Regions from separate parts of the Actinokineospora cianjurensis genome, predicted to be linked through region 1. Evidence: predicted binding sites of a transcription regulator. Region 1 holds the regulator's gene; the other holds the start of a gene.

Region 1 (15,237 bases):
GGCAGGGCACCGGCGACGGCGGCCTGTTCGCGGGCATCCTGGCCCGCTACCTGGCCCAGTCCGCGCTCCGGCTGCCCACCGCCGAGGCGGACACCGCCCGCCGCTTGGTCTTCGCCTCGGCCGACGCGCTCTGGCGCCACCGGGTGATCACCGCCGACGGGCCGCTGTTCGGCACCGACTGGACCACTCGCAGCGGCCAGCAGCGCGACCTGTCGGTGCAGTTGTCGGCCTGGATGACCCTGGAGGCGGCCGCGCTGCTCGCCCGCGCGGGCGGAGCTTCGCCGAACGGGGTGTGATCCGGCCCGATCGCGGGTATGTCGGGGCCACTTGCCGCCCCCGTTGGGAGGAGTTGACCCGATGTCCGACGACCTCGGCTTCACCGGTGACCTGGACACGTCCGTCCCCGAGGACAAGCAGCGCCGCGCCGCCAGGGTGGTCGCGGGCATCGCGGCCGACGCCGCCGAGTGCGCGATGCTGCTCGACATGCTCGGCCTCTCCGCCGAGATCGGCGGCAAACGTGAGCACCACCGCGCCGCGTGATGTGTAGGCCCCGCCCCCTCGGGTATGCCTTGGGAGAACCCGACGAAGCACGAGGAGGCTGATCGAGTGTGAGCACGATCATCGAGACCGTTGACGTCGCCGTCCCCGTGTCCACCGCGTACAACCAGTGGACCCAGTTCGAATCCTTCCCCGCCTTCATGGAGGGCGTCGAGCAGATCCGCCAGGTCGACGACCGCAACACCCACTGGGTCACCAAGATCGGCGGCATCACCCGCGAGTTCGACGCCACCATCACCGAACAGATCCCCGACGAACGCGTCGCCTGGAAGTCTGTCGACGGCCCCGAGCACGCAGGCGTGATCACCTTCCACCGCCTCAACGACCGCGAAACCCGCGTCACGGCCCAGATGGACATCGACCCCGAGGGCTTCGCCGAGAACGTCGCCGACAAACTCGGCATCATCGACCGCCGAGTGAAGTCAGACCTCAAGCGCTTCAAAGACTTCATCGAAACCCAAGGCACAGAATCCGGCGCCTGGCGCGGCGACGTAGCAGCACCCACCCAAACCCCGCCGCCACTGTAAGACTTTGTAACAGCTAGACCCCGAGCCCCCCTGGGCAGTCGCCCAAGGGGGCTCGGTGCTGTGACGGACACCCCAACCTGGCCGTCATGGTCCTCACAAACGTTGGCCCCAACGCGCCCCCAAACAACGTTGGCCAACCACACGCCCCTCTACGACGTTGGCCAACCACGCGCCCCTCTCAGGCGTTCGCCAACCACCCGGCCCTCACAGACGTTGGCCAACCACGCGCCCCTCTGCAACGGCCAACTACGCACCCCTCTGCAACGTTGGCCGACAACCGCTCCTCGGAGTCGCTGGTGCCAGGCCGGCTCGATGGGGCGGACTTGTTTTGTGTGGGGGAGCAGTGCCCGTAGCGTCGTTCGCGGACAGGGCCATGCTCTTCGGCCCCTGCTTTGCGGTCCTGCCACGGGTGCTGCCGGGGCCCCGCACAAAACAAGTTCGCCACATCGAGCTTGCTCGAAACTCGCGCCAGGCCAATGCCGAAGGCGAGGCGTTCACCATCGACGCCGCAGGCGAGCACGAGAGCCGCAACCCCCCAGCCCAAGATCAAACCCGCCAAAGCACCCCCCGATATACAGCTTACCGGCAGGGGCTGACAAACCGCCCAGAGCGAGCCACCGCCCTGTGGACAACCCACCTCACAAGATCAAACCGCCCCAAGCACCCCCCAACACACAGCCTACGACCGCACACCACCACCCCAGAACACCCAGCACAGCACCTGTGCACAACTCCGCCCCATGTGGACACCCCCCAAACACAAAAGAGGCCGACCCCCACCGGGACCGGCCTCCACCACCCACCCACCTACCGCTTCTGCGGCCGCCACACCACCAACGCCGTCTGCTGCCGCACCGGCACCAGATCCCGCCGATACGACTTGTGCACCGCAGCAGCAGCCTGCTCAGCCGCCGCATAAGCCGAAGCCAACTCTTCAGTCAACTCAGCCACCCGCACCCGCAGTGCGTCAACCTCGTTCTCCAACTCGATGATCCGCTTGATCCCGGCCAGGTTCACCCCAGCCTCCTGCGACAACCGCTGCACCTCGCGCAGCAGCGCGATGTCGCGGATCGAGTAGCGCCGCCCGCCCCCCGAGGTGCGACCGGGGGAGACCAGTCCCTGGCGGTCGTAGCTGCGGAGGGTTTGGGCGTGCAGGCCGGAGAGTTGGGCGGCCACCGAGATCACGAAGACGGGGGTGTCCTCGTCGGTGCCGGGGGGGAACGGGTTCACGACTGCCTCGCCTTCTGGACCAGTGCGGTCAACTCCGGCCTGGGGTCGAGGTCGGCGGTGGCCTTGGCGTAGGTCTCCAGGGCCGCCCTCGCGTCGTCGTCGAGGTCGTTCGGGACGGTGACCTGGAGGGTCACCAGCAGGTGGCCGGACTGGCCGTCGCGGCGTTGGACGCCCTTGCCGCGTACGCGCAGGACGCGGCCGGACGCGGTGCCGGGGGTGACGTTCAGCGAGACCACGCCGTCGAGGGTGGGCACGGTGAGCGTGGTGCCGAGGGCCAGTTCGGTGAAGCTGACCGGGACCTTCAGCGTCAGGTCGTTGCCGCTGCGGCCGAACACCGGGTGCGGCGAGACGTGCACGCGGACGTACAGGTCGCCTGCCGCCGCGCCGCTGCGGCCCGGTTCGCCCTGGCCTGCGAGGCGGATGCGTTGCTCGTCCTCGACGCCTGCCGGGATACGCACGGTCAGCGTGCGGGTCTTGGTGTTGACGCCCTCGCCGCCGCAGTCGGGGCAGGGGTCGTCGATGATGCGGCCGGTGCCCCGGCAGTCGCGGCACGGCTCGCTGAAGGCGAACGCGCCCTGGCTGCGGCTGACCAGACCGACGCCACCGCAGGTGAGGCAGGTCTTGGGGCTGCTGCCCGGCCGGGCGCCCGAGCCGTGGCAGGTGTCGCAAGTGGACGGACTCGACAGTCGCAACGGGACTGTCGCGCCCCTGACCGCCTCGACGAAGTCGAGCCGGACGTCGGTCTCCACGTCGGCGCCGCGGCGGGGCCTGGTGGCACCGGCGCTCCCGCTCTTGGCGCGGTTGAACAGGTTGCCGAACAGGTCGCCGAGCCCGCCGCCACCGCCGCCGAACCCGCCCTGCTGGCCGCCGAACGCGTCGCCGAAGTCGTACCCGCCGCCGCCGAACCCGCCGCGGGAGCCGAACATCGAGCGGGCCTCGTCGTACTGCTTGCGCTTCTCCGGGTCGCCGACCACCCCGTACGCCTCGGACACCGACTTGAACCGGGCCTCGGCGTCGGCGTTGCCGGGGTTCGCGTCGGGGTGCAGCTCGCGGGCGAGCTTGCGGTACGCCTTCTTGACCTCGGCGTCCGAGGCGTCGGAGGAGACGCCCAGCTCGCGATAGAAGTCCTTGTCGATCCAGTCCCTGGCACTCACCGGACGTCCCCTCCTCTCGTGCTAGCCCTGCGCCGCGGGTGCGGCTTCCGCGTCGGTGACCGCGACCAGCGCGGCCCGCACGACCCGGTCACCGATCCGGTAGCCGCGGCGCAGCACCCCGGTCACCGTGGGGCCGGACACCTCCGTGGAGGTGTTGTGCTGCACGGCCTCGTGCACCGACGGGTCGAACGGCTCGCCCTCGTGGCCGAACGGTTCGAGGCCCGTCTTCTGCAGCGAGCTGGTCAGCTTCTCCGCGACGGCCTTGAACGCGCCGGTCAGGTCGCCGTGCGCGGCGGCCCGCTCGACGTCGTCGAGCACGGAGAGCAGGTCGGTGACCACGGCGGCCTTCGCCGACGTGACCACCTGCTCGCGGTCCCGCTCCACCCGCTTGCGGTAGTTCGCGTACTCGGCCTGCAGGCGCTGCAGGTCCGCGGTGCGCTCGTCGAGCTGGACCTTCAGCGCCGCGGTCGGGTCGAGCTCCGGCTCCACCACGCCGTCGACGCTGCCGTCGACGACCTGGCCGGGCTCGGCCTCCGGGGTGGACGGGGCGTGCGTGCCCGCGGGCGCGTCGGCCTCCTGGCGAGCGTCCTGCGCCGGGACCTGGGGCTCCTCGGGGAGGTCGCCCTGGTGCTGCTCGCTCACGCGGTCACCTCACCTGCGATCGGGGTCGAGGTCACTTCTTGTCCTTGTCCTCGTCGACGATCTCGGCGTCCACCACGTCGTCCGCGGCGTCGGCCTTGGCCTGGCCCTGACCCTGGCCCGCGTCCTCGGCGCCACCGGCGGGCGCGCCGGAGTTGGCGTAGAGCGCGGAGCCCATGGTCTGCGACTCGGCGGCGAGCTTCTCCATCGCGGCCTTGATGGCGGCGATGTCGGTGCCCTTGAGCGCCTCGTTCGCCTCGGCGAGCGCGGCGCCGACCTTCTCCTTGGCCTCGGCCGGGATCTTCTCGTCGTTGTCCTTGACGAACTTCTCGGTCTGGTAGACCAGCGACTCGGCCTGGTTGCGGACCTCGGCCTCGTCGCGCCGCTTGCGGTCGTCCTCGGCGTGCGCCTCGGCGTCGCGGACCATCCGGTCGATGTCGTCCTTCGGCAGCGCGGAGCCACCGGTGATCGTCATCGACTGCTCCTTGCCGGTGCCGAGGTCCTTCGCGTTGACGTGGACGATGCCGTTCGCGTCGATGTCGAAGGTGACCTCGACCTGCGGGACCCCGCGCGGGGCAGGCGGCAGGCCGGTCAGGTCGAAGGTGCCGAGCTTCTTGTTGTCCGCGGCGAAGTCGCGCTCGCCCTGGAACACCTGGATGCCCACGGTGGTCTGGTTGTCGTCGGCGGTGGAGAAGATCTCCGAGCGCTTGGTCGGGATGGTGGTGTTGCGCTCGATGAGCTTGGTGAACACCCCACCCTTGGTCTCGATGCCCAGCGACAGCGGGGTCACGTCGAGCAGCAGGACGTCCTTGACCTCGCCCTTGAGCACACCGGCCTGCAGCGCGGCGCCGACCGCGACGACCTCGTCGGGGTTGACGCCCTTGTTCGGCTCGCGGCCGCCGGTCAGCTCCTTGACCAGCTCGGCGACGGCGGGCATCCGGGTGGAGCCGCCCACCAGCACCACGTGGTCGATCTCGCCGACCGAGACGCCCGCGTCCTTGACCACGTTGTTGAACGGGGCCCTGGTGCGGTCGAGCAGGTCGGCGGTGATCCGCTGGAACTCCGCGCGGGTCAGCGTCTCGTCGAGGAACAGCGGGTTCTTGTCCGCGTCCACGGTGATGTAGGGCAGGTTGATGTTGGCGCTGTTCGAGCTGGAGAGCTCGATCTTCGCCTTCTCGGCCGCCTCGCGGATGCGCTGCAGGGCCATCTTGTCCTTGGTCAGGTCGATGCCTGCCGACGCCTTGAACTTCTCCACCAGCCAGTCGACGATGCGCTGGTCCCAGTCGTCGCCGCCGAGGTGGTTGTCGCCGCTGGTCGCGCGGACCTCGACGACGCCGTCGCCGATCTCGAGCAGGGACACGTCGAAGGTGCCGCCGCCGAGGTCGAAGACCAGGATGGTCTGCTCCTTGGCGCCCTTGTCCAGGCCGTAGGCCAGTGCCGCCGCGGTCGGCTCGTTCACGATCCGCAGCACGTTGAGGCCCGCGATCTGCCCGGCCTCCTTGGTGGCCTGGCGCTGGGCGTCCTCGAAGTACGCGGGGACGGTGATCACCGCGTCGGTGATGGTCTCGCCGAGGTACGCCTCGGCGTCGCGCTTGAGCTTCATCAGCACGCGGGCGCTGATCTCCTGCGCGGTGTACGCCTTGTCGTCGATCGCGTCGGTCTTCCACCCGGTACCGATGTGGCGCTTGACCGAGCGGACCGTGCGGTCCACGTTCGTGACGGCCTGGTTCTTGGCGGGCTGCCCGACCAAGACCTCGCCGTTCTTCGCGAACGCCACGATGGACGGGGTCGTCCGCGAGCCCTCCGAGTTGGCGATCACCGTCGGTTCACCGCCCTCGAGGACGGCGACGACGGAGTTGGTCGTCCCCAGGTCGATGCCGACCGCTCGCGCCATGGTTTCCTCCTGCTTGGTGCTTCGCCTGTGGTGTCCGGCCCACTGCGGGGCCGGGCAAAGTTGAGCCTACCGGACTGAAGTTCCTAACTTGAGTCCGGCCCGCTCAACCTTCCTGCACCCGCAACGAAGCACCCCGGTCGGTTGTTCCCGGCGTGAGCGCCACCACTGAACCGGGTGATGACGGTGGCTGCTCGGGCTCCGGCTCGGCACTGACCTCGACCGACTCCGGTGCGCTGACCTGCGCGTTCACCACCGTGTCCACGACGTGCAGCACCGACGCGCGCATCCCGGCCGCGGTCACCTCAGCCCGCACGGCGCGCTGCAGGTCCGCGGCGACGCTCGCCAGCAACACGTGTGCGAGGGCGTCGCGGTCGCCCGCCGCCTCCGCCTCGGTGAGCAGCGCGGCGACGTGGCCGTGCCAGTAGCGGTAGGCCGCGATCCGGTACCGGGTGCCAGGGCGCGCCGTCTCGGCGAGGTGCACCAGGTCGAGGTGGTCGGTCAGGAAGGTCAGGTACGCGTCGAAGAAGGCCACCAGCCGCGCCGCCGGGTCTCCCCCCGGACCCAGCGGCGCCGCCCCCTCGGCCACCCGCGCCCGCAGCCCGCGCTCCCCGTCGTCGAGCAGCGCGGCGGCCAGCCCCGACTTGTCGCCGAACCGCCGGAACAGGGTCCCCTTGCCCACCCCGGCCGCCGCGGCGATCTGGTCCATCGTCACCTTGTCCACCCCGCGCTGGGCGAACAGCGCGCGGGCGGCGACCAGGATGCGCCGCCGGTTGCGCGCCGCGTCGGCCCGCTCGTGGATCACCGCGCCGACCCCGGACCCCGGCTCGCCCTTGACCCCTTGCGCTGCGAGAACCTGCTCTGCCATCAGCCGAACCTCACCGTCACGTCGCCGCTGTCCGCGTTGAGTTCGAGGTGGTTCGGCGAGTCGCGGTAGTCGCCGATGCCGTTGTCGACATCCCCGCTGTCGGTGTGCGCGCTCACCCGGTACTCCCCTTTCGGGACGGTGACCTGCACCGACCCGCTGTTGGTTGTCGCCTTGACCCCGGCGGCCTTGGTCAACCGGACGGTGACGCTGCCCGACTGCGCCGACGCGTCCACCGCGCCGTCGACCCCCTGCGCGGTGACCGAGCCGGATTCGGCGCGCAGGGTGGCGGCACCGACGTCACGGGCCGAGACGTCCCCCGACTCGGCCTCGACGGCGACCTTCCCCTTGACGTCGACCAGGTCCACCGAACCGGACTCGGCCTTGACGTTCACCGCCCCGGACACCCTGCGCACCTTCACCTCCCCCGAGCTGACCCGCAGGTTGACCGTCGACGCCCCCTCGACGTCGACGGAACCCGAGTCGAGGCCCCCCGAGACGGTCACGCCCTCCGGCACGACCACCTCGTAGTCGACCCAGCAGTTGCGCACCTCGCACTCCCGCAGGACCAGCACATCGCCCTCGACCCGGTGCGTCACCCCCGGCCTGCCGTCCAGGTAGGACACGGTGCGGTGCACGCTGGCCGACGGGCCGACCCGCAACCGCACCGACCCGGCGGCGCCCTCGATCCGGACCGCCCGGATCGTCTCGCCGACCGCGGCGTCATCGCTGAACCGCTTCGTCGCGATACCGCAGGCGGCCGACGAGGAGAGCAGGACCGCCACCCCCACGGCGGTCACCCCCAGCACCCCTCGTCGTGACCGCCCCGCCACCACACCGCTTGCCATGACACCCCCACCGGAACCGCACATCACCAGGAGAAACCGCTACCGCGACGCTAGGACCGCAGACCGGTTGCCGGGATCCGGGACGCCCCCGACCCTGCCCTGAAGTTGTCCCTACCCCCAGGTGGTACACCGTCCCGTTTCCGCTGGTCAGCGTCCCCCGACTACCCGCACCCGAGACTAGGGTCCCCGGTGTGCGCCGACATCGGACCCGGGTCTTGGTTCGGGTAAGACTTTGGTCCTAGGCGGCTTCAGCGCAGCGGGGCGAGCAGGTGCTCCACGACCGGGAGCAGTTCGGCCGCGGTCGGCGGCTCGTCGTCGATCAGGCCCTGGGTGAGCATGCCGTCGAGCGCGGCGAGGAAGGCGCGGAAGCCGACCTCGTCCGGCTGGCGGCCGAGGCTGGTCAGCACGTCGATCCACAGCCGGGCGGCCGGTCGCAGTTCCGGGCGGCGGGCGGCGAGCAGGTACAACTCGAACTGCGCCTTGGTCTGCCCGCGCCGGGGTCCGAGCGCGTCGGCCAGCATCTCGGCGACCGCGCCAGCCGGGCCGCTGCCCTTGATCCGGCTGGACTCGATGAGGTCCCTGGTGCGCGCCGCGAACTCCTCCGCCGAGTGCACGAGGGCGGCGACGAGCAGGTCGTCGAGCGCGGCGAAGTGGTAGGTGATCGACGCGGGCGGGATCCCCGCCGCCGCCGCGACCGACCGGTGCGACACCCCGGCGACGCCGTCGCGCTCGACCACCAGCAGCGTCGCCCCGATGATCTCGCGCTTGCGCCGGTCGCCCCTGGTCCTGCGGCCGTCGACCCTGCGGTAGGTCCTCACAGCGGGCCGAGCCGGGTGATCGCGGGGAGGATGGGCGGTGGCACCGGGCCAAACTACCTGAACAGGTGTCCAGGAAGTTACCGAGGTGTGCGCCACACTTGACCGACTTAGGCTTCTCAAAGTCGGTTACCGGCCAGTAAGAAAGCGTAGGGTCCACCCACCCGCACCCCGACGACGGAAGGGCACCACCACATGGGCGCCGTGCAGCTGGCACTGGGGTTGGTCGCGGTCGCGGTCAGCCTGGTCGCGTGGGGCATGTTCGTGCGGACCGTGGCGCGGATGGTCGCCGTCATCCGGCTCGGCCAGCCCGACGCGACCCGCAACGGGCCGTTCGTGCCGAGGATGAAGACGCTGGTCGCGGAGTTCGCCGCGCACACCCGGATGAACAAGTTCCGCCACGTCGGGCCCTGGCACTGGCTGGTGATGTGGGGCTTCCTGATCGGGTCGGCCGCGCTGTTCGAGGCGTACGGCGAGGTGTTCGTGCCGACCTGGGGCTGGCCGGTCCTCGACCACTGGAACCTGTGGCACCTGCTGATGGAGCTGCTGGGCGTCGGCACGATCGTCGGCGGTGTGGCGCTCGCGATCATCAGGCAGCGCAACCACCCCCGCCGCGCCGACCGGCTGTCGCGGTTCCAGGGGTCGAACCAGTGGCAGGCGTACTTCGTCGAGGCCGTGGTGATCTTCGAGGGCGTCGGCATCCTCGGCGTGCGCGCGGGCAAGGCGGCGCTGGGCGCGCACGAGCTGCCGACCTGGGCGGCGTTCGTGACCAACCCGCTCGGGCAGCTCCTCCCGGCGAGCCCCGACCTGGTGTCCGCGCTGGCGTTCATCAAGCTGATGGGCGCCATGGTGTGGGTGTACGTGGTCGCCAAGAACATGACCATGGGCGTGGCCTGGCACCGGTTCAGCGCGTTCTTCAACATCTACTTCAAGCGTGAGGACGACGGCGGGGTGGCGCTCGGCCCGCTGCGGCCGATGATGTCCGGCGGCAAACCGCTCGACTTCGAGGAAGCCGACCCGGAGAAGGACGTCTTCGGCGCGGGCAAGGTCGAGGACTTCACCTGGAAGGGCTGGCTGGACTTCACGACCTGCACCGAGTGCGGCCGCTGCCAGTCGCAGTGCCCGGCGTGGAACACCGGCAAGCCGCTGTCGCCGAAGCTGGTCATCACGCAGCTGCGCGACCACGCGTACGCCAAGGCTCCTTACCTGCTCGCGGGCGGGAGCAGGGACATGGCGGGCGACGAGGTAGGTCTAACCGGGGACAACCCGTACGCGGGCATCGATGTGCTGGCTATCGCCGAGTCCGAGCGGGCTCTTATCGGGGACGACGGCGGGGTCATCGATCCTGAGGTGCTGTGGTCTTGCACTACCTGTGGCGCTTGCGTCGAGCAGTGCCCGGTGGACATCGAGCACGTCGACCACATCGTCGACATGCGCCGCTACCAGGTGCTGATCGAGTCGAACTTCCCGTCCGAGCTCGGCGGGATGTTCAAGAACCTGGAGAACAAGGGCAACCCGTGGGGTCAGAACGCCAAGGACCGGCTGGCCTGGACCGAGGACCTCGACTTCGAGGTGCCGGTGTTCGACGGCGAACTGGCCGACGACACGGAGTACCTGTTCTGGGTCGGCTGCGCGGGCGCGTTCGAGGACAGGGCCAAGAAGACGACGCGCGCGGTCGCGGAGCTGCTGCACACCGCCGAGGTGAAGTACACGGTCCTCGGGCCGGAGGAGACCTGCACGGGCGACCCGGCGCGGCGGGCGGGCAACGAGTTCCTGTTCCAGATGCTGGCGCAGCAGAACGTCGAGGTCATCAACGCGGTGTTCGAGGGGCGCGAGGCCGGTAAGCGCAAGATCGTGGTGACCTGCGCGCACTGCTTCAACACGATCGCGAACGAGTACCCGCAGCTCGGTGGCAACTATGAGGTCTTGCACCACACGCAGCTGTTGAACAAGTTGGTGCGCGAGCGTCGACTGGTTCCGGTGGCACCGGTTACGGAGGACGTCACCTATCACGACCCGTGCTACTTGGGGCGGCACAACAAGGTCTATGAAGCGCCGCGCGAACTCGTTGGCGCTTCCGGTGCGCGGTTGCGCGAAATGCCTCGGCACGCGGATAGGTCCATGTGCTGCGGTGCGGGCGGTGCGCGGATGTGGATGGAAGAGCGCATCGGTAAGCGCATCAACATCGACCGCGTTGACGAGGCTCTCGGGACCGCACCGTCGAAGATCGCGACTGGCTGCCCGTTCTGCCGCGTGATGCTGACCGACGGGGTCACCGCCCGGCAGGCGGACGGTCTCGCGGGGCAGCACGTCGAGGTGGTGGACGTCGCGCAGTTGCTGCTGTCGGCGGTGCGGCGGGGCAAGGAGCCGCTGGACACCCCGACCGACGAGGTCGGCACCGGGACGCCGTTGCCGGATGAGGACAAGTAGCCGGTCCTTGACAGCGCCCCCGACCTGCCCAGGTCGGGGGCGCTTCTCGTATCGCGGGAAAGTTGTTCCGCTATCCAGGAACATTTAGCTACGGTAACTACATGGGACGACGCTGGTGGATCCTCGCGATCGCGGTCGCCGCGCAGGCCGCGGTGACCAGTCTGGTCTACGGGCTGCCCTTCATGCTGCCGCAACTGCGGGCCGAACTGGGGTTGTCGCTGACCGAGGGCGGGACGCTGGCGGTGGCACCGGTGCTCGGGGTGCTCGTCGCGCTGATCGCGTGGGGCGCGGCGACCGACCGGTTCGGCGAGCGGCTCGTGATGGGCATCGGCATGGCGGGCACCGGGCTCGCGGGCCTGGCCGCCGCGTCGACGACCGGGGTGGTGGGGCTGGTCGTGCTGATGATCGTGGCCGGGGTGTTCTCGGCGTCGATCACCTCGGCCAGCGGGCGGGCGGTGCTGGGGTGGTTCGAGGCGTCCGAACGCGGGCTGGCGATGGGGATCCGGCAGACGTGCACACCTATCGGCGTCGGTTTCGCCGCTCTAGTCCTACCGGCTGCGGGAGAGGCTTGGGGCTACCGCGCGGCGCTGCTCGTACCTGCGGCGTTATGCCTGGCCTTGGCGATCGTCGTTGCCCTGTGGCTGGTGGACCCGCCACGCACGGCAGCGCGCACCGCCACCGAGACCCGGTCGCCCTATCGGACTCTGACGCTGTGGCGGGTGCACACCGCTAGCGCGCTGCTAGTGGGGCCCCAGTTCATCTCCAGCACGTTCGCGTTGACCTACCTGGTCACGGAACACGGGTGGAGCGCGGTTACGGCCGGGGTCGTACTGGCCATCGTCCAGATCTTCGGCGCGGCGGGCCGGATCGGGGCGGGGGTGTGGTCGGACCGGGTGGGCAGCCGGATGCGTCCGATGCGGATCATCGCGGTGGCCGTGGCGGCGGCGCTGATGATCTGGGCGTTCGGCGGGTCGTCGTGGGTGGCCGTGGTGGGGCTTGTCGCGGTGCTGGTCATCTCGGTGACCGACAACGGACTGGCGTTCACCGCCACGGCAGAACTAGCGGGCCCGTTCTGGGCAGGGCGCGCGCTGGGCATCCAGAACACCGGTCAGAACGCCATGGCACTGGCCATCGCCCCGCTGTTCGCGGTAGTCGTAACCGCCTTCGGCTGGCCGTTAGCCCTGTCCCTGGCGGCAGCCTTACCTCTGGCCGCCGCCCTGATCACCCCGGTGGGTCAGCGCTTGGTCTCGACCCGGTGAAAGTTCAGGTATGCCTTAGAGGGCGTCGGCCCGCGCTGCCCCTGGTAGCGCGACCCGGCTTCCTTCGAGCCGTAGGGGAACTCGGCGGCGGACGACAGCCGGAACAGGCAGAGCTGCCCGATCTTCATCCCCGGCCACAGCGTGATCGGCAGGTTCGCCACATTGGACAGCTCCAACGTGATGTGCCCGGTGAACCCCGGATCGATGAACCCCGCCGTCGAGTGCGTCAACAACCCCAACCGCCCCAGCGACGACTTCCCCTCCAGCCGCCCAGCCAGGTCATCCGGCAACGTGACGGCCTCGAACGTCGACCCCAGCACGAACTCCCCGGGGTGCAGCACGAACGGCTCATCGTCCTCAGCCTCGACCAACGACGTCAGGTCGTCCTGCTGCTGCCGCGGGTCGATGTGCGTGTACCGCGTGTTGTTGAACACCCGGAAGAACCGGTCCAACCGCACGTCAACACTCGACGGCTGCACCATGAGCGGCTCGAACGGCTCCACCCCCAGCCGCCCCGAGGCCAACTCTTCCCGCAGGTCACGATCGCTCAGCAACACCCCCACACCCTAACCGCGCCACCTCCCCGTGACGCGCCCACCCGGGCCGTGTAGGCTGACGGCGATCTTCACTGCGGATGTAGTTCAATGGTAGAACATCAGCTTCCCAAGCTGAATACGCGGGTTCGATTCCCGTCATCCGCTCAACCAGGGCTACCCATGTCCAAGGAATGCTTGGACCTTGTGGTTTCGCCATTGCATCTGGGGGCCGAGCCCCCAGGCCCCCACGGGGCGGTTGGCGCCGGAACCAGCGTTGCTCGTTCGGGGCTGACGGCCCCTTACGTCGAGTATGTGACCAATAGGGTTGTCGCCCACGGGGCGGTTGGCGGCGGAACCAGCGTTGCTCGTTCGGGGCTGACGGCCCCTCGCGTCGAGTATGTGACCAATGGGTTTGTCGCCTACGGGGCGGTTGGCGGCGGAACCAGCGGGGATTCGCTTGAACCTTCGGCCCGCACATCGAGTATGTGGCCGATGGGTTTATCGCGTGCGGTGTGATCACTCCGGATATGGCGTTGTTTGGTTGTGTGGCAATGGGCGGGGCCCGGGGAGGGTGGGCTCCCCGGACCGGCCGGCAATGGGGTTACTGCTGGATGGACCAGACTTCGGGGGCGGTGTAGCCGTTGGCCCACATGCGCTCGATGGACTGGCGCTCCTGGGCGTTCGGGCTGGCGTTGTGGCAGGAGGTCCCGGCGCCGCCGCCGGACATCAGTTCTGAGCACGGGCCCTGGTAGTGGTCCTTGAGACCGAGTGCGTGGCCCGTCTCGTGCGCGGTGATGCGGACCTTGTCGTACTTGGCCATCTGCTGGAAGTCGATGTAGATGGTGCCCTGGCCATGGCCGTTGGTCACCGCGTGCGAGCCCTGCTGGCCGTAACTGCCCTCGACGTACCTCAGCGTGGCGCCCGCGCACTCCTTCAGTTGGACGTTGCGCACGGCCTCGTTCCACTTGCCGAGCCCGGCGATGATGTACTGGCGGAACTGCGGCGCGCCAGAGGTGCTGACGCAGACCGTCTTGGCGGCGGCCGCACTCGACGTTTCGGCGGACGCGGAGCCGGCGATCACCGGCATTACGAGAACCGCGACGCCGACCGCGCCGACGAACAGGGATTTGACGGACATCTGGAGAACTCCTTGTCATTGGGACGATTGACAAGGTTCACAGTGACGATGTCCTTTCATCTGCGGTACATGCCAATGAAACATAGGCATCGCCTATACCGCGCCCGCAACGCCCCAACCAGCGCGGATGCGGTCGACCCCAGCGCGACCGAATAGTTCCCATTCACCATGCAGGTTGCCGAAATGTCCCATCTGATCCGGTTGGGTGAATTCGCCTTGGTGTCGCGCACTCAGTCCCGGGCGGCGACGGGTTGGATTTCGCGGGACTTGTCCACCAGGTACAGGTGTTCGGTTACGTGAAGGGTGCGGGAGTGGAGGTTTCGGCTGCCGCGGAAGGCGTTGTACTGGGTGGTGAACTCGGTGACCGTGCCCGCTTCGCGCAGGAGGTGGTGCATGGCGGGTGGGGAGATGAAGCCCTCGTTGTTGGCCGAGATGAGGATGAAGCGGGCGGGGATGCGGGCCAGGAGGTCGGCCAGCAGGGCGGGGGCGCGCTTGCGGATGTTGTACGCGGAGCGGCGCCACGTGGTGGGGATGCCGGAGATCGGGCTGATGTCCATCGGCTCGGTGTAGTTGACCAGCAGGTTGAGCATGAAGTAGTTGGAGCCGTAGGGGTGCTGGTTGTACGGCGGGTCCAGGTAGGCCAGGTCCAACTCGTCGAGTACGTCGGGCAGGGTGTTGGCGTCTTGCTGCAAGACGGTGACGGCGCTGGAGAAGGTGCTCAGCACCGGGGTGCTCAACCTGATCTCGCCCTTGATGCGGGACAAGGCGTCTTTGCCGCTGCCGCCGAGTCTGCCCACGCCGGTGGTTCTGTCCTTGTAGAAGCCCTTGAAGAGGCCCGCGGTGTTGGTGTGTATCGATGCCGCCGACAGCAGTGGCCCAAGTAAGAGGGGCTGTAAGTGCGGTGGGGCCTGGCGGATCAGACAGGCGTAACTGTCGAGTCTTCGGGCGTTGCTCGTTGTGTAGAAGACGCGTTCGCCGGGCTGGATGTGGTCGTCGTCTGCGGGGGCGTAGAGCTTGCGGATGAACCCGTCGCCGGGGGAGAGGTCTACCCGGCGGTTGAGGTCTCGTACGACCTCCTCCAACGCCGGTAGGTCTACCTCGTCCGCGTTCGTCAGGTAGCACTCACTCACCACGCGGGCGTAGTCCTCGATGTCGTTGACCACCAGCGTCGACGCGTGCTGCTTGAGAGCACGGGACACGACACCAGACCCGGAGAACGCGTCCAGGATGCGTAAGGGACGACCGAGGTACTCGCGGACCGCTCGGACTGCCGCGTCGATCGGGGCTAAGAGGCCGCGCTTGTTACCGAGGTACGTGATCAGCTGGGTCCGCGGGTAGTCCGGGTTC
Region 2 (15,237 bases), on a different contig from region 1:
CCGGCGAGGAGGGGGTGCTGCGGCAGTGGCAGACCCTGATGACCGATCGGCGGACCTGGCGGGACATCACCTACCTGATGATGGAGTTCCCGCTGTCGGTCATCGGGTTCGCGCTGGGGATCGTGAGCATCCCGCTGTTCCCGTTGGCGCTGTTCCTCGCGCCCCGCTACGCCTGGCTGCACTCGCAGTTGACCATCGCGATGCTCGGCCCCGACCGCACGCAGGACCTGACCGCGCGGGCGAACCGCCTCCAGGCGTCGCGGGCCCGAGGGGTCGACGCGGCGGAGGCCGAACGCAGGCGGATCGAGCGCGACCTGCACGACGGCGCGCAGCAGCGTCTGGTGGCTGTCGCGATGGGGCTGGGTAGGGCCAAGGGCAAGCTGGACGCGGACCCGGAGATGGCCAAGGCCCTGATCGATGAGGCGCACGCGGACGCCAAGCTCGCCGTGGCCGAGTTGCGCGACCTCGCGAGGGGGATCTACCCGGCCGTGCTCGGCGACCGGGGACTGGACGCGGCACTGTCATCGCTGGCGGCTAAGTGCCCGGTGCAGGTAGAGGTAACTGTCAACGTGGAGCCCCGGCCTCCTGCGGCGGTGGAGAGCACCGCGTACTTCATCGTCGGCGAGTCGCTGACCAACATCGCCAAGCACTCCAACGCCAACGCGGTCACGGTGCGGGTGTGGCGCGCGGACCGGGCCACCGGCGACCAGGTCGTCGTCGAGATCACCGACGACGGCGACGGAGGCGCCGTCCTGCGCCCGGGGGGTGGCCTCGCCGGGCTCGCGGACCGCGCTGCGACGATTGACGGCGTGATGACCGTGGTGAGCCCCATCGGTGGGCCGACAGTGATCAGGGCAGACCTCCCGTGCGCGTGGTGATCGCCGAGGACTCGGTGCTGCTGCGCGTCGGGGTGACCAGGCTGCTCGCCGACGAGGACATCGAGACCGTCGCGGCGGTCGACGACGGGGACGGGCTGCTGCGCGCGGTCAGCGAACACCGCCCCGACCTGGCGATCGTCGACGTGCGGATGCCGCCGACGTTCACCGACGAGGGCCTGCGGGCGGCGCTGCGGGCCCGGGAGGAGATCCCCGGGCTGCCGGTGCTGGTGCTCTCGCAGTACGTCGAGGAGCGCTACGCGGTGGAACTGCTGGCCGGGGGCGCCGGGGGCGTGGGCTACCTGCTCAAGGAACGCGTCGCCGACGTGGCGGACTTCGTCGACGCCGTGCACCGCGTCGCCGGTGGCGGCACCTGCATCGACCAGGAGGTGATCGCACAGCTCATGGCCAGAGGACGACGCAACCCGATAGACCTGCTCACCCCGCGCGAACGGGAGGTCCTCGGCCTGATGGCGCAGGGCCTGTCCAACATCGCCATCGCCCGCTCCCTGACGGTCTCCGACGGCGCGGTCGAGAAGCACGTGGGCAACATCTTCTCCAAGCTCGGGCTGGAGCCCAGCTCGGAAGAGCACCGCAGGGTCCGCGCGGTCCTTACCTTTCTCGACCGCGGCTAGGGCTATTGTGCGGCTCTAGGGGGTGGTCGATATGCGCGGTGCCGTCGCCGTGGTTTGCCTGTTGTTGGCGTTATCTGGATGTTCGAAGGACTTTGTCGCCGAATTCGGTGACGCTAAGGCGCTCGGGTCGGCGCTAGAGGTTGCGGCGAGCCGGGAGAAGACGGTGCGCATCACCATCCCGTCCAGGCCCGGCTTTGAGTCGATGGTGTCCTCGGGCGCGGCGCGGTTGGAACAGCCCGAGGCCGCGGTGCAGGTCGAGGTCGGGAACGGGCAAGAGACGTGGAAGGTGCTCGCGCTCGGGGACCACACCTACTTGTCTCGACCGCCGAGCAAGCAGTGGCGGGAGATCAGTCCGAGGTCGACGAACAAGTCGGACCAGGCGATCGCGGCGGTGACGGGCGGATTCGGGTCGCTCGACCCGCGCGTCCTGGCCGCCGACCTCGGCGCGGGCAAGTTGATCGAGTCGGCGCAGGACGGCGACGCGACGCGGTACCGGGTGCAGGTGAATCCGACCGGATCCGGGTTCGGCGTCAGCGAGACGGTGCTGTCGATGCTGCCGGACAGGGCGTTCCCGGTTGACGTGTGGGTGGGGGCGGGCGGGCGGTTGGTGCGGTTCGACGCGCACATCGACGACCGGAGCGGGAAGTCGTCCCGCGCCAGTTACAGCGACTGGGGGCAAGCTGTTGATGTTGCCGCGCCCACGCCTGCGGAGATCGAGACGCCGTAGCCCGGTTGGGTTGTTGGTGTCGTCTTGCTGCATTCTGCGTGAAGGCGTTCTGGGAGCTTAGAGGTTGTGAACGGCCTACGGCCCCCGGTGGGGCACACCGGGGGCCGTGGTGGGCTATTCGCTCGTGGGGCGGCTGGGTGTCAGTCGCCCCACGAGCGGTTTCCACTAGCTCACTGCGAGAGTGATGTCGTCGAGGACGAACGACGTTTGCAGTGAGGCGTCTTCGGTTGAGAGGAACTGGAGGGTGGGGGTTTGGCCCGCGTATGCGCTGACGTCAACGGTGATCTGTTGGTAGGCGCCTGCGTCGAGGTTGGAGTAGGTCTTGAGGGTGGTGGTGCCGAAGCGGACGGACATCTTGTCGTATTCGAGGGTCTGGGTGGTCTCGGAGGTGTTGATGTAGAGCCAGAACGACAGGGTGTACGACGTGCAGCCGGTCGGGATGGTGAGGGACTGGCCGAAGTTCTCGGTGGCGGTGGTGCCTCGGCCGCCGAGCCACGCGGAGTACGTGCCGCTGTGCGCCGGGATGCCCTGGCCGCCGTGGGAGCCGATGACGCCCGCGGTCTGGGTCCAGCCGGTGCTGCCGTTCTCGAGGTCGGGGTTGGTCACCAACTGCGGGTTGGCGCTACAGGTGCTGGCAGGGCCAACGGTCCAGTCAATGACGACAGTGCCCTGGCCGTCAGTGGCGGCAGCGAAGACCACCGACGAGTACGTACCCTCAGCGGTAGGAGTACCGGTGATGAGTCCACTACCGTCGATGGAAAGCCCACCGGGCAGACCACGCGCAGACCAGCGGTACGGCGCAGTGCCACCGGAAGCCGATAGCGCGACGCTGACCCGCTGGCCGACCTTCGCCGATTGCGCGCCAGGGTCGGTGATGGTGATAACGGCGCCACCGTCGCTGATGGTCCAGTCGAAGCTGGCCGAGCCGCTGCCGCCAGTGGTGCCGGTGGCGGTAACAGTCACACGGAACGTGCCAGCCTTGCTCGGCGTACCGCGAACAACCAGGGTGTCACTACCGCCGTGGTCGGAGGTAAGACCGTCCGGCAGTCCGGTGACCGACCACGAGTACGGGGCCGTGCCGCCGGTCGCGACCAGCTTCAGGCCCGCCTTCACACCGACCTTGCCTGACTGCGGACCCGGGTTGGCGATAGTGATGTCGCCACCGGGCGCGTCGGTGATGGTCCAGTTGAACTTCACGCTGCCCGGGTTGCCCGACGACGGGGTAGCGGTGACGGTGACGCCGTAGATGTCAGCAGTGGTAGGCGTACCGGTGACGACACCGTCGGTAGAGATAGACAGCCCGGCGGGCAGACCCACGGCGGACCAGCGGTACGGCGGTGTGGCGCCGGTAGCCCGCAGGGTCAGGTTCACCGGTGAGCCGACGCGGCCGGTCTGGTCACCGGGGTCGGTGACCTCGGCGTCGCCCGCAGGCGGGGCAACAATCGTCCAGGTGAACGAGGCGCTCCCCGGCGTGCCTGCCGATGGGGTAGCGGTAACGGTCACGTTGTAGGTACCCGCGGTGGTGGGAGTACCGGAGATGACGCCGCCGTTAGAGATAGACAGCCCGGCGGGCAGCCCAGACGCGGTCCACGTGTACGGCGCGGTGCCACCGCTGGCCGACAACGTCAGACTGGCAGGTGTGCCTACCGTGCCCGATTGGTTGCCGGGCGGGGTGACGGTGGTGGGGGTGCCTGTGCCCTCACCGGTGAACAGGAGCTTGTTCTGGGACCCGGTACCCGGGTTGGTGACCTTGCCCGACGTCGCCTGGGCCAGGATCGCGGTGGCGACCTGCGGCGGCGTGTCGCTCGGGTGGCCCTGCAGGTACCTGGCAACGGCACCGGCCACGTGCGGCGTCGCCATCGAGGTGCCGCTGATCCGGTTGGTGGCGGTGTCGCTGTCCTTCCACGACGAGGTGATGTTCTGCCCCGGCGCGAACAGGTCGGTGCAGGTGCCGTAGTTGGAGAACGACGCGCGCGCGTCGGACTCGGCGGTGGCGTTGACGGTCAGCGCCTCGGTCACGCGCGCCGGGGAGGAGTTGCACGCGTTGGTGTTGTCGTTGCCGGAGGCCACCGCGTAGGTGATGCCCGCGGTGATCGAGTTGCGCACGGCGGTGTCGGTCGTGGCGGAGGCGCCGCCACCGAGGCTCATGTTGGCCACGGCGGGCTTGGTCGCGGTGCGGGTCACCCAGTCGACGCCGCTCACCACGCCGGTGTTGGAGCCGGAACCGGCGCAGTTGAGCACCTTGACCGCGACCAGCTTGACGTCCTTGGCGACCCCGTACTCGGTGCCGCCGACCGTGCCCGCCACGTGCGTACCGTGACCGTGGCAGTCGGTGTTGTTGGTGTCGACGGTGTTCGTACCCCACGTGGCCCTGGTGCCGAAGGTGCGGTGCGAGGTACGGATACCGGTGTCGATGATGTAAGCGGTGACGCCCGCACCGGTGGTGTCGTAGTTGTAGTTCTGGTCCAGCGGCAGGTTGCGCTGGTCTATGCGATCCAGGCCCCACGACGGGGGATTGGGCTGGTTCCCGGCGACCCGCACGACCGCGTCCTGTTCGACCAGGGCGACGGCCGGGTCGGCGGCGAGCTTGCGGGCCTGGGTGGCCGACATCGACGCCGCGAACCCGCGCAGCGCGTGGCGCCACGTGGTGCGCGCGGTGGCGCCGTAGCGGCTCGCGACATCGGCCACCGCACGGTCCACATCGGATGTGATGGCGGCGGTGTCCTTGAATGTCACCAGATAGCTGCCGGGGATGGCGTCGGCGCGGTCGGCACCGATGACAACACCTTCGGCGGCCTCGGCGGTTCCGATGCCCACCGCCAACGCGGCTGCGGTGGCGGCGACCACCCCCGCGCCGAGAACGCGTCTGCGCAGGCTCGCGCGAACTTGTCTCATGGGATTACTCCAATAAAGCGATGCAGGGATCAGGGGACGACTTTCCTGACCGGCTCGGCATGCCGGTCGTGAGAAACAACCACAATCACACCCAGTGCCGCCAGGACACGGGAATGAATTCCGCTGTTCAGTCCATAGCTCGTGCCCTATCGCGGCACGAGGCCCGCATATCCGTCGGTTGAATAGCGAAAACACCTGTGAATTCACAGGAGGTAGGGCTGGCCCCACCCCTGGCGCTGGTGCCGCCACCCGGACCAGGACACCTGCTGGCCTCGCTGCCCCCGCGCACCGGCCCCGACATGCTCGAACCCGGCAGGAAGACGCCGGTGGAAGGCAGGGGGGCGGCAGTGGGCAGGTCGACGCGGGACCCGTTCTTGGACGTGATCCGGGTGGCGGCGGTGGTGCTGGTGGTCGGCCAGCACTGGCTGATGCCGGTGCTGGCCAGCAATGGGCACACCGTGGAAACCGGGAACGCGTTGGCAACACCCGGGTGGTGGTTGTTGACCTGGCTGTCGCAGGTGATGCCGGTGGTGTTCTTCGCGGGCGGTGCGGCGAACCTGCACTCCTACCGCGCGTCCGGGCACCCCAGGGCGTGGCTGGCCGGGCGGCTGCGCAGGCTGGTGGTGCCGGTGCTGCCGCTGGCGGCGGTGTGGGTGGTGCTGCCGGAACTGCTGCTGCGCGCGGGGGTCGCGCCGCAGCCGGTCGACGTCGCGGGCGGCATCAGCGCGCAGTTGTTGTGGTTCCTCGTGGTGTACCTGGTCGTGGTCGCGGTGACGCCGGTGATGGCGCGGGCGCACGAGCGGTTCGGGCTCGGCGTGCTGGTCCCGTTGGCCGCGCTGGCGGTCCTGGTCGACGTGGTGCGCTTCGCGGGCCTGCCGGAGGCGGGGTTCGTCAACGCCGTGGTCATCTGGGTCGCGGTGCACCAGCTCGGCATCTGCTACGCCGACGGCAGGCTGGAACTGGGCAGGCGGGCACACGCGGCGATGGCGGTCGGCGGGTTCGCCGTGGTCGCGGCGATGGTGGCCTTCGGGCCGTACGCGCCGAGCATGATCGGGATGCCCGGGGCGCCGATGTCGAACATGAGCCCGCCCGCCGCGGTCCTGCTGCCGCTCGCGGTCGGCCAGCTGGGTCTGCTGCTGCTCGCCAGGCCGGTGCTGAACCGCCTCGACGGTCCGGCGATCCGGGCGGTGGGGGCGCGCAGCACCACGATCTACCTCTGGCACATGCCCGCGCTCGTGGTCGTCGCTGGCGTCATGGTCCTCGGCATGGGCTATCGCACGCCGGAGCCGGGTTCGGTCGAGTGGTTCGCGGTAGCGCCGATGTGGGTGACCTGTGTCGGTCTGGTGCTCGCCGCTCTAGTCCGTGTCTTCGGCCGCTTCGAAACCGGCGCAGGTAGGGCTATCCCCTCAGCCACGGGTGTCACCGCAGGCTTCCTCTTTGCGGCTACCGGACTGTTGGGCCTGACCGTCCGCGGATTCTCACCCGACGGCCCCAACCTGTTCGAAGGCCCGGTCCCGTGGGCGGTTCTAGTCCTTACCGGCGTGGCTCTCTGCACTAGGACCGAGCGCCAGTCGAGCCGCACACCTAGCAGCGGGTGGGCTGTTGCCAACCCACCCGCCGCTTATGTCACGCGGCCAGTTGCGCTTCCTGTGGCTCTAGAGCCAACCGCAGCGCGTCACGGACATCGCTGACGAGGTGGATGGTGAGCTCCTGCCGCACCGACTCCGGCACGTCGTCCAGGTCGGGTTCGTTGCGCTGCGGCAACAGGACCGTGGTGATGCCCGCGCGGTGGGCGGCGAGCAGCTTCTGCTTCACCCCGCCGATCGGCAGCACCCGCCCGGTGAGCGACACCTCGCCGGTCATCGCGACATCCGAGCGCACGGGACGACCGGACAGCAGCGACGCCAACGCGGTCGTCATGGTGATGCCCGCGCTCGGCCCGTCCTTGGGCACCGCGCCCGCCGGGACGTGGACGTGCACCCCCCGCTCGGCCAGTTCCGCGACCGGCAGGCCCAACGCGGGGCCGTGCGACCGCAGGAACGACAGCGCGATCTGGGCCGACTCCTTCATGACGTCACCCAACTGCCCGGTCAACGTCACCCCGGCCGCGCCCGTCGCCTTCTCCGCCAGGGACGCCTCGACGAACAGGACATCGCCACCCGCGCCGGTGACAGCGAGCCCGGTAGACACACCTGGCACCGCGGTCCGCTCCGCCGACTCTGGCGTGTGCCTCGGCTGCCCGAGGTAACCGCGCAGGTCTTGCGCGTCCACACGCGAGGGCACCAAGTCGCCCACCGCATCACCTACCGCCAACTTCGCCGCGACCTTGCGCAGCACTCGGGCGATCGCCCGCTCCAGCTGCCGCACCCCGGCCTCGCGGGTGTACTCCCCCGCGAGCAGCCGCAGCGCCTGCTCGGTGACGACCACCTCGTCGGCGGTCAGCCCGGCCCGGTCCAGCTGCCGGGGCAGCAGGTGGTCGCGGGCGATGGTGACCTTCTCCTCCTCGGTGTACCCGTCGAGCTGCACCAGCTCCATCCGGTCGAGCAGCGGCGCCGGGATGGCCTCGACCACGTTCGCGGTGGCCAGGAAGACCACGTCGGACAGGTCGAGCTCCACCTCCAGGTAGTGGTCGCGGAAGGTGTGGTTCTGCGCCGGGTCGAGCACCTCGAGCAGGGCCGCCGTCGGGTCGCCCCGGTAGTCGGAGCCGACCTTGTCGATCTCGTCGAGCAGCACGACCGGGTTCATCGAGCCCGCCTCCTTGATGGCACGCACGATCCGGCCGGGCAGCGCGCCGACGTAGGTGCGCCGATGGCCCCGGATCTCCGCCTCGTCTCTGACACCACCCAGCGCGACCCGGACGAACTTGCGACCCATCGCTCGCGCTACCGACTCACCCAGCGAGGTCTTACCGACCCCGGGCGGACCAGTCAGAGCCAGCACGGCGCCACTACGACGACCACCGACCACGCCGAGTCCGCGCTCGTCCCGGCGCTTGCGCACGGCCAGGTACTCGATAACGCGATCCTTCACGTCTTCAAGCCCGGCGTGGTCAGCGTCAAGCACCGCCCGTGCACCGGTGATGTCGTAGGCGTCGTCGGTGCGTTCGTTCCACGGCATCTCCAGCACCGTGTCGAGCCACGTGCGGATCCAGCCGACCTCCGGTGACTGCTCAGAGGTGCGCTCCAGCTTGTCCACTTCAGACAGCGCTGCCTCGCGAACCTTCTCCGGTAGGTCTGCTTCGGACACACGCGCCCGGTAGTCCTGTTCCTCGGAGGCAGGCTTACCGTCCAATTCGGCCAGTTCCTTGCGGATGGCCGACAACTGCTGGCGCAGCAGGAACTCCCGCTGCTGGCGCTCCATCCCCTCCTTGACGTCCTTGCGGATCGTCTCGGCGACGTCCAGTTCGGCCAGGTGCTCGCGGCCCCACTCCAGCAGCTTCTCCAGCCGCGCGGTGACGTCGGTGGTCTCCAGCAGCCAGACCTTCTGCTCGTCGGAGAGGTACGCGGCGTACCCGGCGAGGTCGGCCAGCGCGGCCGGGTCGTCCACCTGGGTCACGCTGTCGACGACCTGCCACGCGCCGCGCTGCTGCAAGATCGTGGTGACCAGCCCCTTGTACTCGCGGGCCAGTTCACGGGTGCGCGCGTCGGTCGTCTCGTCAGCGGTCTCGACCTGGACCCACAGCGCGGCGCCGGGGCCGGTCGTGCCCGCGCCGATGCGGACCCGGCCGGTGCCGCGCACCACGGCGGCCCGTTCGCCGCCGGGCAGCCTGCCCACCTGTTCGACCACCGCCAGCGTGCCGACCCGGGCGTATTTGCCGTCCAACCTGGGCACGAGCACCACCCGCGCCTGGTCACCCGCGGCTTGGGCGGCTTCGACGGCGGCACGGGCCTCGGTGGCGTTGTCGGAGCCGGTGAGCTGGATCGGCACGACCATGCCGGGCAGCAGGACCGTGTCGTCGAGCGGCAGCACCGGCAGGTTCAGAGCCTCGGACATGGGATCAGCCTCCAGGGAGTTGAGTCTGATCACGTCAACTTCCCTGAGCCGGGCTATGTTCCCCCGGTGTGTTCGCCCAGAGCGAGCAACCACCGGTCACCGAGAGGTCTGCCAGCCGAGTCGTCCAGTCCGCGGGCAGCGCGAGAGATCTCCGGCATGCCCGCGTGCGCCAAACGACCGCTAGCGCTGGGTGGCGACGCAGCACCTCTTCAAAGACCGGTAGCCCCGTGAACGTGCCCGGCAACGGTCCGTGTCCACAGTGCACAACAACGGGTACCCCCGCGTCAGCCAGCATGCCTCACGCAGGCCCTAGGAGGGCGTCTCGCGGGTCGTAGGGCCAACCTGCACCTGCGGGCTTCACTCACCGCGCGCCCGAGCGCAGCGCCGCTTCCAGGTACCGCGAGACCGGTGGTTCCGGATAGAGGGTCGCTGTTGGCACTGCCCGCCCCCTCGTCCCCGCCCGGCATCGTCCCCGACTTGGCGGCGTGCCCCTCGACGTGGCCCATTGGGGCCGTCCCCACCTACCCCATGCCCTTGGCACGGCGCCCGACCGCCTTGGCGATCTCCCGGTTGGCGTCGCGCTTGGCCAGGTCCTGCCGCTTGTCGTACGCCTTCTTGCCCTTGGCCAGCGCCAACTCGACCTTGACCTTGCCGTCGGAGAAGTACATCGACAGCGGGACCAGCGAGACCCCGGACTCCTTGATCTTGCCGATCAGCTTGCCGATCTCGGCCCGGTGCAGCAGCAGCTTGCGGGTGCGCCGCGGCTCGTGGTTGGTCCAGGTGCCCTGCGTGTACTCCGGGATGAACAGGTTGCGCAGGAACACCTCGCCGTCGTCGACGGTGGCGAAGGCGTCGACGATGGACGCCCTGCCCTCGCGCAGGCTCTTCACCTCGGTGCCCACCAGGACCACACCGGCCTCGTAGGTGTCGATGACCGCGTAGTCGTGCCGGGCCTTGCGGTTGGTGACGATCGCCTTACGGCCGCGTTCCTTAGCCATGACCGGCAACTCTACGCAGCACGGGCCGGGTCAGGTGCGGACGTACAGGCGCAGCGTGACGTAGCCGGTGAACGCCGAGACGCCGATCGCGATCAGCAGCAGGATCGGCGAGACGAAGGCCAGGTCACCGGCCTCGACCGACTTCACCACCCCGGACTTGATGGGCTGGGCGAGCACATCGTCGAGGAACGCCAGCTTCGCCCCGACCAGCATCGCGATCGCGACGAGGGCGCCGATGATGCCGGTCACCACCGCCTCGAGCAGGAAGGGCAGCTGGGTGTACCAGCGGGTCGCGCCGACCAGCCGCATGATGCCGACCTCGGTGCGCCTGGTGAACGCCGAGAGCTGCACCGTGTTGGAGATCAGCAGCAGCGCCGCGACCGCCATCACGCCCGCGATGAAGAACGTCGCGTTGCGCACACCGTTGAGCGCGCTGAAGAACCGGTCGAGGAACTGGCTCTGGTCGCCGATCGAGTCGACCCCGGCCTTGCCCTTGTAGGTCTGGATGATCACCTCGGGCCGGTCCGGGTCCTTGAGCCGGACGTTGAACGAGGACGGCAGCGCCTCCGGCCGGGCCAGCTTCACCAGCTCCGGCTGCGCCTCGAAGATCCGCTTGAACCGCTCGTACGCCTGGTCGCGGTTCTCGAACTCCACCCGCTCCACCGCCGGGTCGGACTCCAGCTGCGAGCGCAGCCCCCGGCAGGGGTCGGCCTTGCAGTCCTTGTCCGAGGCGGACACGTCGTTGGTCAGGTAGATGTTGACCTCGACCTTGTCCTGGTAGAGCTCCTTGGTGTTGTCGATCATCCGCACCACCAGCAGACCACCGCCGAGCAGCAGCAGCGAGATGGCGGTCGTGATGATCATCGCGATGGTCATCGTGATGTTCCGGCGCAGACCGGTCACGACCTCGCTGAACACGAAGCTGGCACGCATCGGGCTGGGCTTCCTCGCTGTTGCGGATGGTTACTGGTGGGCTGGGTTCCCGCCGCCCGGTGGTGGTCGTCGACCCGCCAGGTCGGGGACGGTGCCGGGCGGGGACGAGGGGGCGGGCGGCGGGCGGGAGTGATTCAGCGACCGACGCCGTAGACGCCCCTGGCGTCGTCGCGGACGACCCGGCCCAGGTCGAGCTCCACCACCCGGCGGCGCATCGAGTCCACGATGGAGTGGTCGTGGGTGGCCATCAGCACCGTGGTGCCGGTGCGGTTGATCCGCTCCAGCAGCAGCATGATGTCCTGGCTGGTGTCCGGGTCGAGGTTTCCGGTCGGCTCGTCGGCCAGCAGCATCAGCGGCCGGTTGACGAACGCACGGGCGATGGCCACCCGCTGCTGCTCGCCGCCGGAGAGCTCGTGCGGCATCCGCTCGGCCTTGCCCTCCAGCCCGACCAGCTCCAGCACCTCGGGCACCACCTTCTTGATGGTGTGCCGGGGCTTGCCGATCACCTCGAGGGCGAAGGCCACGTTCTCCGCGACGGTCTTGTTCGCCAGCAGCCGGAAGTCCTGGAAGACGCAGCCGATGGACTGCCGCAGCCGGGGCACCCGGCGCCGCGCCATCCTGGTCAGGTCGAAGTTCGCCACGTACACGCGCCCCTTGCTGGGGACCTCTTCGCGCAGCAGCAGCCGGAGGAAGGTCGACTTACCCGAGCCCGATGGGCCGATCAGGAAGACGAACTCACCCTTGTCGACCTGCACGGAAACGTTCTCCAGGGCAGGCCGGGTGGAGGTCTTGTAGACCTTGGAAACCTGTTCGAGCCGGATCACGGTCGGCGAGTCTACCTTCAGTTGTTATCGAGCCGTAGCCTCGGTGTCCGTTACGGCCGCGCCTGGTCACCGATGGTGTCCGGGCGGTCACACGTGGGTCTTGCGCCACCGGATGCCGGACTCGAGGAAGCCGTCGATGTCGCCGTCGAGCACCGCGGCCGGGTTGCCCACCTCGTGCTCGGTGCGCAGGTCCTTGACCATCTGGTACGGGTGCAGCACGTAGGTGCGCATCTGGTTGCCCCACGACCCGCTGGAGGAGTCCTTCAGCGCGTCCATCTTGGCCTGCTGCTCCTGCCTGCGCCGCTCCAGCAGCTTCGCCTGCAGCACGGCCATGGCGGATGCCTTGTTCTGCAGCTGCGAGCGCTCGTTCTGGCAGGACACCACGATGCCGGTCGGGATGTGGGTCAACCGGACCGCGGAGTCGGTGGTGTTGACGCCCTGTCCACCGGGACCGGACGAGCGGTACACGTCGACCCGCAGGTCCTTCTCGTCGATGTCGACGTGGTCGGTCTGCTCGACGACCGGGACGACCTCGACCGCGGCGAAGGAGGTCTGCCTGCGGCCCTGGTTGTCGAACGGCGAGATCCGCACCAGCCGGTGGGTGCCCTGCTCGACCGAGAGGGTGCCGTAGGCGTAGGGGGCGGCGATCTTGAACGTCGCCGACTTGATGCCCGCCTCTTCGGCGTACGAGGTGTCGTACACCTCGATGGGGTAGCCGTGCCGCTCCGACCACCGCAGGTACATGCGCATGAGCATCTCGGCGAAGTCGGCGGCGTCGACGCCACCGGCCTCGGAGCGGATGGTCACCAGCGCGTCGCGGCCGTCGTACTCGCCGGAGAGCAGGGTGCGCACCTCGAGGGAGGAGATGTCGGACTTGAGCTTGTCCTGGTCGGTGCGCGCCTCGGCGGCGGCGTCCTCGTCGCCACCCTCCTCGGCCAGCTCGTAGAGCACCGCGAGGTCGTCGAGCCGCGAGCGCAGGTCCTCGACCTTGCGCAGCTCACCCTGGCGGTGCGAGAGCTTGCTGGTGACCTTCTGCGCCGAGTCGGGGTCGTCCCACAGGTCCGGGCGGGCAGCCTGTTCCTCCAGCTCCGCGATCTGCGCGCGCAACCCCTCGAGGTCCATCACCGCCTCGACGTTGGCCAGCGAGGTGGACAGTTCCTTGAGGTCAGCGGCGACGTCCGGGTTCACGTCGAAAAAGACTACGCGGACACGGGCGCCGCCGCTGCGGCGGTAGCCAGGTCAGGACTTGGGGATGGACTCCAGCAGCTTCAGCACGGCCTTGGCCCTGGCGACGCCGAACTCGGCGATCGCCTTGGCGTAGGGGTCCTCGGCGGTCTTGACGGCGGTCTTGGCCGCCTCGTGCTCGCCGTTGTAGACCTGCTTGGCCGAGTCGATCAGGCCGACCCGCTGCTTGGCGGTCAGCGTGCTCGCGTGCACCAGGCGCAAGATCAACGGGCTGCGCAGGTGGTCGGGTCCCGGCTCGCCACCGAGCCAGGTCTTGAAAGCCTTCTTGCCAGCCGCGGTGATCACGTACTGCTGGCTGGAACGGGGACCCTGCTTGCCCAGCCGGACAAGGCCGGCGTCGGCGAGGGCGGGCAGTTCGCGGTAGACCTGGCTGCGGGTCACGCTGAAGAAGGAGCCGAAGCGCTCCCTTGCCGCGGACACCAGCTGGCCACCGGTCTGCGGGCCTTCGTGCAGCAGGCCGAGCAGGGCGGCGGCGGTCGCATTCAGTTCAGACACAAGACCACGGTCCCACGACACGGGCGTGCTGTCCACAGTGGCCATGTGCGCCAGTCCACAGTGGCTGATCGGCGGCGGGGTGCCGACGGACACCCGACCCGGGACCGATCAGCGGACGACAGGTGTCCCCGGTTGGCCCAAAACGGGACTATCCCACGTGGACTCGGCGAGCTTGCTCCCCCGAAGGAGTGGATCTCTTCCCAGCCCGCTACCCGTTCGGCCCAGTGGTGGGTGGGCGAACCGTAGTCGCCGCAGGACGCGGGTTTCCGCCGGAGATCACCCCCCATTGTGGTCCAGATCACCCCAACGGCGGCAGTTTCCCGTCCGGAAACCGCCGCCCCCACGCCCCCGCCCACCCTCCCACCCGGTGCACTCCCCCCACGACTGTCACAGTAAGACCCCCGCCCACAGTCCCAAGTGGACCCAGTCCCACCCGCACCCCCCACATCCGTTCCCCCCAAACGCAACCCCCACCCTCCCAAGCAAATGCACGCGCATCCCACCCCCCGCTCTCCCCACCCTCACCTCCCCCAACCGCCTCCACCATCAAACAGTCCATACAGGACTAACCCCCAGTTGATCCCGCCCCCCAGCGGAATCCCCAAACCCCAAACATCGCCGCTGCGCCAATAGAAAAAGGCGACACCCTCCAAAAAGGGTGCCGCCTTCATTCTTCGTAGCGGGGACAGGATTTGAACCTGCGACCTCTGGGTTATGAGCCCAGCGAGCTACCGAGCTGCTCCACCCCGCGGTGGTAAAACCAACCCTACACCCCACCCTCAACCCCTTTTCACCGGGGGTACCCCCACCCGCCACCACTCGACGCGAGGGCCGCCAGGCCCCAGCGAGCCCCCACCCGCCCCTCGCTACGTGCTCGTCCCTCGCACTACGCGCCCCCCGCCCCGTGGGGGCTTGGGGGCTCGGCCCCCAAATACAACGCGAAAAGGCCCCCATCCACGCTTTCCGTGGATAGGGGCCCCTCAGCCTTGTAGCGGGGACAGGATTTGAACCTGCGACCTCTGGGTTATGAGCCCAGCGAGCTACCGAGCTGCTCCACCCCGCGTCGGTAGTTGTAACACTACACGGGGGGTGGGGTTACGGCAAATCAGGGTGGGCGTTGGTGAGTGGGGTCACCGTTGTCGTTCTTTTCCGGGCCGCGAAACCGGAAAACGCGGCAGGCCCGCCACCGCTGGGTCGCGGGGCGGGCCTGCCGGGTCGGTGGTGCGGGATCAGCCGCCTGGGGCTGGTGTCGGCGATGGGGACGCCCCGGGCGAGGACGGGGTGGTGGTCGTGCCGCCCGCCTTGGCCTTGGCCTCGTCGTACTGCTTGGCGGCGGCGTCCAGTTCGGCCAGTGCCTTGCCCTGTTCGGCGAAGTCACCGTCGCGCTGGGCCTGGCGCAGGTGCGCGATGGCCGTGTTCAGCGCCTGCACGGCCTGGTCGAGCTCGCTGCCCCCGGTGCCGGGCGGCGGGGTCGTGGTCGAGGTGGGCGGCGAGGTGCTGCTCGGCGGGTTCGTCGTATCGCCCGGTTTGGGCGCGATCTCACCGGTGCCCTTGCCGAAGACCTCGTCGAGCGCCTCGTCGATGGTCGGCGCGAACCCGACCTTGTTGCCGAAGGAC

The links. The regulator HspR, encoded in region 1, represses chaperone genes until heat shock. The targets are predictions, from matches to a motif close to ANNTTGAGTNNNNNNNACTCAANNT.
Positions count from the first base shown of each region.
Region 2: the regulator HspR is predicted to act here: its motif matches at 9,142-9,166, upstream of lon (endopeptidase La).

Region 1 covers NZ_RCDD01000001.1:873,635-888,871, reverse strand. The annotation lists gene CLV68_RS04130 (glycoside hydrolase family 76 protein) at 1-296, shown strand, start outside; gene CLV68_RS04125 (hypothetical protein) at 358-540, shown strand; gene CLV68_RS04120 (SRPBCC family protein) at 609-1,085, shown strand; gene CLV68_RS04115 (heat shock protein transcriptional repressor HspR) at 1,893-2,315, opposite strand; gene dnaJ (molecular chaperone DnaJ) at 2,312-3,469, opposite strand; gene grpE (nucleotide exchange factor GrpE) at 3,491-4,111, opposite strand; gene dnaK (molecular chaperone DnaK) at 4,143-6,002, opposite strand; gene CLV68_RS04095 (TetR/AcrR family transcriptional regulator) at 6,106-6,867, opposite strand; gene CLV68_RS04090 (DUF4097 family beta strand repeat-containing protein) at 6,867-7,664, opposite strand; gene CLV68_RS04085 (TetR/AcrR family transcriptional regulator) at 7,961-8,530, opposite strand; gene CLV68_RS04080 ((Fe-S)-binding protein) at 8,723-10,957, shown strand; gene CLV68_RS04075 (MFS transporter) at 11,059-12,216, shown strand; gene dcd (dCTP deaminase) at 12,192-12,773, opposite strand; tRNA gene CLV68_RS04065 (tRNA-Gly) at 12,847-12,917, shown strand; gene CLV68_RS04060 (snapalysin family zinc-dependent metalloprotease) at 13,354-13,890, opposite strand; gene CLV68_RS04055 (DNA adenine methylase) at 14,121-15,237, opposite strand, start outside.
Region 2 covers NZ_RCDD01000008.1:215,745-230,981, forward strand. The annotation lists gene CLV68_RS30675 (sensor histidine kinase) at 1-878, shown strand, start outside; gene CLV68_RS30680 (response regulator transcription factor) at 866-1,510, shown strand; gene CLV68_RS30685 (LppX_LprAFG lipoprotein) at 1,542-2,237, shown strand; gene CLV68_RS30690 (putative Ig domain-containing protein) at 2,403-5,132, opposite strand; gene CLV68_RS30695 (acyltransferase family protein) at 5,330-6,823, shown strand; gene lon (endopeptidase La) at 6,759-9,125, opposite strand; partial or broken gene CLV68_RS35530 (amidohydrolase family protein) at 9,263-9,567, opposite strand; gene smpB (SsrA-binding protein SmpB) at 9,647-10,123, opposite strand; gene ftsX (permease-like cell division protein FtsX) at 10,154-11,056, opposite strand; gene ftsE (cell division ATP-binding protein FtsE) at 11,191-11,880, opposite strand; gene prfB (peptide chain release factor 2) at 11,968-13,068, opposite strand; gene CLV68_RS30725 (PadR family transcriptional regulator) at 13,120-13,620, opposite strand; tRNA gene CLV68_RS30730 (tRNA-Met) at 14,298-14,371, opposite strand; tRNA gene CLV68_RS30735 (tRNA-Met) at 14,610-14,683, opposite strand; gene CLV68_RS30740 (UPF0182 family protein) at 14,850-15,237, opposite strand, start outside.